Regions from separate parts of the Streptomyces sp. 2P-4 genome, predicted to be linked through region 1. Evidence: riboswitches for the same ligand, from Rfam matches in the RefSeq annotation. Region 1 holds a riboswitch; the other holds the start of a gene.
What was found. A riboswitch is a leader RNA that binds a small molecule or an ion and turns the genes downstream of it on or off. The one in region 1 is predicted to bind cobalamin.
Positions count from the first base shown of each region.

Region 2: another riboswitch for cobalamin. It lies ahead of metE (5-methyltetrahydropteroyltriglutamate--homocysteine S-methyltransferase); the one in region 1 lies ahead of MUK52_RS00985 (ABC transporter substrate-binding protein).

Region 1 covers NZ_CP095011.1:204,017-208,200, forward strand. The annotation lists gene MUK52_RS00970 (cysteine synthase family protein) at 1-522, shown strand, start outside; gene MUK52_RS00975 (ATP-grasp domain-containing protein) at 519-1,781, shown strand; gene MUK52_RS00980 (class I SAM-dependent methyltransferase) at 1,863-2,612, shown strand; cobalamin riboswitch at 2,734-2,914, shown strand; gene MUK52_RS00985 (ABC transporter substrate-binding protein) at 2,957-3,994, shown strand; gene MUK52_RS00990 (FecCD family ABC transporter permease) at 3,991-4,184, shown strand, end outside.
Region 2 covers NZ_CP095011.1:981,714-985,897, forward strand. The annotation lists gene MUK52_RS03985 (short-chain fatty acyl-CoA regulator family protein) at 1-111, shown strand, start outside; gene metE (5-methyltetrahydropteroyltriglutamate--homocysteine S-methyltransferase) at 309-2,633, opposite strand; cobalamin riboswitch at 2,813-3,013, opposite strand; gene MUK52_RS03995 (alpha/beta hydrolase family protein) at 3,207-4,184, opposite strand, start outside.

The DNA.
Region 1 (4,184 bases):
GGGTCCGGCGCCTCGACGGGCGGGCTGGTGGAGCACCTGCGGCAGCGCGACCCGGCCGTGCGGCTGGTCGGCGTCCAGCCGTTCGGCAGCGTGACCTTCGGCAGCCAGGACCACCACGACCCGGAGGCCATCATCGCGGGGATCGGCTCCTCGATCGACTTCGCCAACGTCCGCCACCACCTGTACGACACCGTGCACTGGATGGACTTCACGCACGCCATGGCCGGGACGGTGGCGCTGATGCGCGAACACGCCGTCTTCGCGGGCCTGTCCACCGGCGCCGCCTACCTGGCCGCCGTCCACGAGGCGCGCCGCCATCCGGACGACCTCCACCTCGTGGTCGGGGCCGACACGGGGCACCGGTACGTGGACCGCGTGCACTCCCGGCACGCCGAGGCACTCGACCCGGCCTGCCTCAAGCCGTTCGAGGTCGGAGCCCCCGAGGAGATGGCCATGCCCTGGTCGACGATGGCGTGGGACCGCAAGGGGCGCCCCGGCGCGCGGGCGGGGCGTGCCGCATGACCGTGGCCTGCCTGGAATCGCTCACCTTCGGCCTCGGGCACCTGGTGCGGGCCGCGGAGTCGCTCGGCGAGCGGCTCGTGCTGCTCACCCGGGACGCCGGCTACTACGCCCACGAGCTGGGCCTGTTGGAGCCCGGTGCGCTGGACGTCGTCGCCGTCGACACCTTCGACACCGCCGCCGTCGCGGCGGAGCTGCACCGGCTGCCGGGGCTGCGCGGGCTGATCAGCTCGACGGACACGTGGACCCTGGCCGGCGCCGAGCTGACGGCCCGCTTCGGCCTGCCCGGCGCGCCGCCCGAGGTGCTGCGGCTCACCCGCGACAAGGCCCGCGTACGCACCCTGCTGCACCGGGCGGGGCTCTCGCGGGCGCCCGCCGCCGAGGCCCCCGACGCGGACGGGCTGCGGGCGGCCGTGCTGAAGGAGACCGGCCTGCCCGCCGTCCTCAAGGACACGGCGGGCACCGGCAGCCAGAACGTCTGGCTGGTCCGCGACGAGGCGGGGCTGGACGCGGCGCTCCGCGAGGCGGCGGGCCGCCGGCTGACCGGCCGGCTGTTCGCCGAACCGTTCTTCCCCGGGCCGGTCTACAGCGCGGAGACCCTCACCTGGGCGGGCCGCACCAGGCTGCTGGGCGTCTCCAGCCGGCTGATGTCCCCCGAGCCGCACTTCCGGGAGGAGGTGACCGCCTTCCCCGTCGCCTTCCCGCCCGTGCAGAGCCGGGAGTTGGAGCGCGTACTCGGCGGGGTGCTCTCGGCCCTCGGCTACACCGACCGGTTCGCGCACGTGGAGTTCGCGCTGACGGCCGAGGGGCCCGAGGTGGTGGAGGTCAACCCGCGGATCGGCGGCGCGCTCGTCGGCGAGGCGCTGTGCCGGGCCCTCGGCGTCAACGTGTACGAGGCCCTGGTCGAGGCCGCGCTCGGCCGGCGGCCCCGGCTCATGGACGCCGGCCCCGGGACTCCGGCGGGCCCTGCGCTCGCCTTCGTCCTCGCCTACCCGGCGCAGCCCGGGGTGTTCACGGGCGCCGAGGGGCTGGAGCGGCTGGCCGGACTGCCCGGCGCGCCGGCCTGGTACCCGGTCAGACGGCCGGGCGACCGGCTCGAACACCTCGGCGACAGCCGCGGCTACGCCGGGATCGTCTGCGCCGAGGCCCCGACGGCGGAGCTCGCGACGCACTGCGCGGTCGCCGCGGCCAACACGGTACGCGTCGTGACCCGGCCGTTCGCGGACGGAGAGCAGGCCGCGGCGGGCGGCGGCGGTGCCTGACCGGCCGGCCCCGCCGCTTCCCGCCGCTCGACCGGACCCCTGCGGGCAACCCCGCCCACGAGGAAGGAAGACCGTCACGCCATGGCCGACACGGGTGGATTCCAGGACGACGACTTCTGGAGCGAGTTCTACGAGTTCCTGTTCCCGCCGGAGCGCTTCTCCCAGGCCGAGGAGCTGCTGGCAACCTCCCCCCTGCTCTCCTTCCCGCCGGGCGGCCGGGTCCTCGACCTGTGCTGCGGGCCGGGGGTGTTCACCGTCCCGCTGGCCCGCCTCGGCCACCGCACCACCGGCGTGGACCGCAGTCCGGCCATGCTGGAACGGGCCCGGAAGCTCACCGCCGAAGCGGGCGCGCAGGCGGAGTACGTACGGGCCGACGTGCGGGACTACACGGCCCCGGGCGCCTTCGACACGGTCCTCAACATGTTCACGTCCTTCGGCTACTTCGAGGACCCGGCGGACAACGCGCGGGCGATGCGCACCATGCACGACTGCCTGCGGCCGGGCGGCAGCCTGCTGCTGGACGTGGCCGGGAAGGAGATCCTGGCCCGCCGGGTGGTGCCGCCCAAGGTGGTCCGGCGGGGCGGCGGCCTGCTCGTGCAGACCGACAGCGTGCTGGACGACTGGGCGCGGCTGCGCAGCGACTGGGTGCTGGTGCGGGGCGAGCGGGTGACCCGGGCGAGCCTGGTGTGGTTCGTGTACAGCGCGGTGGAGCTGCGTGCGATGGCCGTGGCGGCGGGGTTCGAACGGGTCGAGGTGTTCGGGGGCTTCGACGGCCGCCCGTACGACGAGGACGCGGACCGGCTCATCGTACGGGCGTACCGGCCGCGCTGACCGGGCCGGGTGGCCGGGCGGCCGGGCCCGCGGCACCGGCCCGGCGGGCAGGGGCGTCAGCTGAGGGGCGCACGCTCAGGGCGCAAGCCCCGGCGCGTGCGCCCTTTCACGCCCAAGTGACCGGAATGTAATATCGCCAGGTCATCGCCGCGACGGGAGACAGGAAGCCGGTGCGATTCCGGCACGGTCCCGCCACTGTGACCGGGGAGCGGTCCCCTCATGAGCCACTGCGCGCACGCGTGGGAAGGCGGGGGGAGCGCCGATCCGGGAGTCAGGAAACTGGCCAGTCGCGGGCCCGTTCCGAGGAGCGCGGACTCCCCAGGAGGCTCTACGTGTACGTCGGCATGCCCGGCTCCCTGCAGTTCCCCCCGTCCACCCGCCCGTCGCACCGCCGCGCCCTGCGCGCGGCGGCGGCCGCCGCCCTGGTCTCGGTGCTGGCCGCCGGCTGCGGCGGCGGCACCGATCCGGCCGGGGAGGACGGCAAGCCCGCGGCCGCGCCGGCGGCGGGCTTCCCGCTCACCGTCGACAACTGCGGCACCCGCACCACCTACGACAGGCCGCCCGCCCGGGCGGTCACCATCCACCAGCACCCGGCCGAGCTGATGCTGGCGCTCGGCCTGAAGGACCGCATGGTGGGCACCGCCTTCCCCGACTCCCCGGTCCTGCCGCAGTACGAGCAGGACTTCAAGGCCGTCAAGCAGCTGGCGCCGAAGGAGCCCTCCTTCGAGGCCGTCGTCAACGCCGAGCCCGACTTCGTGTACGGCGGCTACGGCAGCGCCTTCGCCGAGAAGGAGGGCCGCTCCCGCAAGGCGTTCGCGGACGCCGGCATCGACACCTACCTCAACCGCGAGTACTGCGGGAAGAAGCAGGTGTCCATGGAGGACGCCTACGAGGAGATCCGCACCATCGGCGGCATCTTCGGCGTCAGGGACCGGGCCGACGCCCTCGTCGCGGACCTGCGGGCGCGCGTCGAGAAGACCGGCAAGGCCGTGGAGGGCGCCCCGGCCGTGCCCGTGTTCGTGTACGACAGCGGCGACAAGTCGGCGTTCACCGCCGGAGGCAAGAGCCTCGGCACCGAGATCATCAGACTGGCCGGCGGGCGCAACATCTTCTCCGACCTCGACGAGGTCTTCGGCGACGTCTCCTGGGAGCAGGTCGTCGAGCGCAGGCCCGAGGTCATCGCCATCTACGACTACGCCGACGCCGGCAGCGTGCAGCAGAAGAAGGACTTCCTGCTCTCCCAGCCCGCCCTCGCCGACGTGCCCGCGATCCGGAACAAGCGCTTCGTGGTGGTGCCGCTGACCGCCACCCTCGTCGGCGTGCGCCCGCCGCACGCGGTCGAGGACCTGGCCCGCGGCCTGCACCCCGAGCGCTTCCGGTGACGGCCGCCGCCGCGGCCCGGCCGAGGGAGGAGTCCCCGCCCGGCCGGGCCGGGGAAGACGGACCCGCCCCGGCCGGGCGCGCCGGGCGGGCCCGGTTCCCGCTCGTCCTCGCGGGCCTGGCCGCCCTGCTGCTGCTGTCCCTGACCGCCGGGCTCGCCATCGGCTCGGTGCATGTGCCGCCCGGCGAGGT
Region 2 (4,184 bases), 780 kb from region 1:
GAACGGCTGGACTGCCCCCAGCGCGCGGTCCCGCCGCTGGGCCGCCCGCTCGCGGTCGACGAGAACAGCAGCACCTTCATCCCGTACCCGGTCGCCCACGACCGGGGGTGAGCGGCGGCCCCATGCGCATGTTCCGACGGCAGGCGCGCGGCCGGCGGCTCTGGACTTCCTGCTGGAGCGCAAGGGCCGGGAGGCCGTCCTCACCCTCAACCGGCGCTGCGCCCGCCGGCCTCGGAGCCATGTCCGCCCCAGCGCTCGACGGCCCGGTGCCGGACGCGGAAACCGTGTCCGGCACCGGGTGGTACGGATCAGGCGTCGTCGCCGGCGAGAGCGGCTCGAACCTCACGGGCGGCGGCGACCAGGTTCTCCAGGGAGGCACGGGTCTCGGTCCAGCCACGGGTCTTCAGGCCGCAGTCGGGGTTGACCCACAGCCGCTCGGCCGGGATGGCCTCCAGGCCTGTCCGCAGCAGACCGGCCGCCTCCCCGGCGCTGGGGACGCGCGGTGAGTGGATGTCCCACACGCCGGGGCCCGCCGCGCGGGGGTAGCCGTGGGCGGCGAGTTCCCGCGCGACCTGCATGTGGGAGCGGGCGGCTTCCAGGCTGATGACGTCGGCGTCGAGGTCGTCGATGGCCTGGACGATGTCGCCGAACTCCGCGTAGCACATGTGGGTGTGGATCTGGGTGTCCGGCCGGACCCCGCTGGTGGTGAGCCGGAACGCCTCGGTGGCCCAGGCCAGGTAGTCGGCGCGGTCGGCGGCCCGCAGCGGCAGGGTTTCCCGGAGAGCCGGCTCGTCCACCTGGATCACGGCCGTCCCCGCGGCCTCCAGATCGTTCACCTCGTCCCGCAGGGCGAGCGCCACCTGGCGGGCGGTGTCCCCGAGCGGCTGGTCGTCCCGTACGAAGGACCAGGCGAGCATCGTGACCGGCCCGGTGAGCATCCCCTTGACCGGCTTGGACGTCAGGGACTGCGCGTACGAGGTCCAGCGCACCGTCATGGGCTCGGGGCGCGAGATGTCCCCCGCCAGCACCGGAGGCCGGACGTAGCGCGTGCCGTACGACTGCACCCAGCCGTGCTGCGTGGCCAGGTAGCCGGTGAGCTGCTCGGCGAAGTACTGGACCATGTCGTTGCGTTCGGGCTCGCCGTGCACCAGGACGTCGATGCCGGTCTTCTCCTGGAAGGAGACGACCTCCTCGATCTCGCCCTTGATCCGTGCCTCGTAGCCCGCCGTGTCGATCCGTCCGGCCCGCAGGTCGGCGCGGGCCGCGCGCAGCTCGTCGGTCTGCGGGAAGGAGCCGATCGTGGTGGTCGGCAGCAGCGGCAGGCGCAGGTGCGCCCGCTGGGCGGCGGCCCGCTCGGCGTACGGCCGGCCGCGGCGCCCGTCGGCGTGCGTGACGGCCGCGGTGCGGGCCCGTACGGCCGGGTCGTGGGTGAGGGCGGATCCGGCGCGGGAGGCCAGGTCGGCCCGGTTCGCGGCGAGTTCGGCGGTGATCGTGTCCGTGCCCCGGCCGAGCCCGCGGGCCAGAACGGCGATCTCCCGGGTCTTCTGCCGGGCGAACGCGAGCCAGCGGCGGACCTGCGGGTCGAGGTCGCGCTCGGCGTCGGCGTCCAGCGGAACGTGCAGCAGGGAGCAGGAGGCGGCGACGTCCACCCGGTCGGCGAGGCCGAGCAGCGTGCCCAGGGTGGCGAGGGACTTCCGGAAGTCGTTGATCCAGATGTTGCGGCCGTTGACGATGCCCGCGACGAGCCTCTTGCCGGGCAGGCCACCGACCGCCGCGAGGTCGTCCAGGTTGGCCGCTCCCGCTTCCGTGAAGTCGAGCGCCAGGCCCTCGACCGGAGCCGCGGCCAGGACGGGCAGGGCCTCGCCCAGCCTGCCGAAGTACGAGGCGACCAGCAGCTTCGGCCGGTCGGCGGCGGCGCCCAGCTCCCGATAGGCGCGGGCGGCTGCGTTCAGATCGGCCGGGGTGCGGTCCTGGACGAGGGCGGGCTCGTCGAGCTGCACCCACTCGGCGCCGGCGGCGTGCAGGTCGGCGAGCACCTGCGCGTAGACCGGGAGCAGCCGGTCCAGCAGGGTCAGCGGCTCGAAGTCCGCTGACACTCCGGGAGCCGGCTTGGCCAGCAGCAGGTAGGTGATCGGACCGACGAGGACCGGGCGGGCGGTGTACCCGAGCGCGACGGCCTCCCGCAGTTCCGCCACCTGCTTCACGGAGTTCGCGGTGAACACGGTGCCCGGGCCGAGCTCAGGTACCAGGTAGTGGTAGTTCGTGTCGAACCACTTGGTCATCTCCAGCGGCGCCACGTCCTGCGTGCCGCGGGCCATCGCGAAGTATCCGTCCAGGGCGTCGGCTTCCACCGCCCCGCGGTGCCGCTCGGGAGCAGCGCCGACCATGACGCTGGTGTCCAGCACGTGGTCGTAGTGCGAGAAATCACCGGTCGGTACTTCGTGGATACCGTCCTCGGCCAGCTGCTGCCAGTGCGAGCGCCGCAGGCCGGCCGCGGTCTCCCGGAGGGCGTCGGCAGTGACGCGGCCCTTCCAGTAGCCCTCGACGGCCTTCTTCAGTTCGCGGTTCCGACCCTGGCGGGGGTACCCGTACACGGTGGCTCGTGCTGCCGCGGCTGCGGGCTTGGCTGTCACGGAACTCTCCTTCGCGAGATGTGTCCAGGAACATCCCGGCAGCGGGACGCGGACGCGAAGGAACGACGGAACGGGCGGCCGACGCCGCGGACGGAGGCCCGCACGTGCCGCTCGCTGTGTACGCCGACCCGCCCACGAGGTCACCGGGATGTCCGCACACGGAATCGTCCGCGTGCGGGCAACGGGCAGGTCTTCGGACTCGCGGGCACGCCTGCCGGTTCCCCGGCGGGCACCTACTGGCCGTCGCTTCCCAGGACCGTTGTCCGGTCCCAGTGCGTATGACGGCGGTCGTTCCCGCTCACCGCTGCGGGGCAGTCCCGGATTCCCACCGGGTTCCCTCTTGCGACGCATCCCGCCTGGAGGGCGGGGCGAACCAGCTGCACCGGCCACCCTAGGCCGCACGCCCGCTCAGCGGCGACCCGCTTCCACCATCCGGACACGGAAACGAGATGCCCCCGTCGATGCGCGCGCCTTCCTGACGGGCCGGGACCCGCACAGAGCGCGTCGCCGTCGGAGAGGCGCCGCGGCGCGGCTGCACCGGCCGACGGCCCTGCCGCGGTCCGGGCCGGGTGGTCATCGTGTCGGTCCTTCGGTTTCGACGGAGGCCAGGAACTTCCGCTGGTCTTCCAGGAAGCCGTCGGCGAACAGGGCCCTCGGCGCGCACAGCGCGGTCAGGGTGAGGCGGAGTGCGGAGTTCTCGACGTCCTGCCTGACCAGGCCGTGCGTGGCGTCCGGGTAGCGGCCGACGCGCAGCGCGGGCCCCGGCAGCAGCCGCCGGTAGGCGGCCTCGGTGTCGGCGGTGTCCACGTTCATGTCGTGTCCGGCGAGCACCAGCAGGACGGGCACCCCGCGCAGCGCCGGCAGGTCGGCGCTCGCGTCGGCGGTGTGGTTCTTGGAGACGAACCTCCAGCGGGCGGCCGTCATGCCCTGCGGATCGCCGACGGCGCGTACGTACTCCTCGTACGGGGCGCCCCGCCCGAGCAGTTCCAGGCCCGTCTCGCGGCGGCGCAGGGCGGCGGCGACCTCGGCGTCGGAGGCGCCGTCGCGGCGCAGCTCGGCGAGGAGGTGGTAGCGGCCTTGCCGGTGCCAGTTGACGGCGGGTGAGACGGCGATGACAAAGCGGATGCCGGGGTTCTTGGCGGCGATCTTGGGCAGGACCCAGCCGGCCTGGCTGGCGCCCCACAGGCCGATCCGGCGGCTGTCGACGTCCGGCCGCTGCCGGGCCCAGGCGATGGCGTCGACGGCCTCCTGGGCGCGGTCGTCCATGGACTGGTCGAGCCAGTCTCCGGGCGAGCCGCCCACGCCCGGCTTGTTCCAGGACAGCGAGGCGTATCCGGCTCGGGCGAAGGACTCCCAGATCGGCCGGTAGAAGGTGTCGTGGGTGGCGTCGACGGGGCCGTCCCCGTGCACGAAGACCACCAGCGGGAAGGGCCCCTTCCCCTGTTCGGGCAGGGCCAGCACGCCGTCCAGGGTCCGGCCGTCCCGGCGTACCGTCACAGCCTCCTCGCGCAGGTCGTAGGTGTGCTGCCAGACCACCAGCCCGCCCAGGCC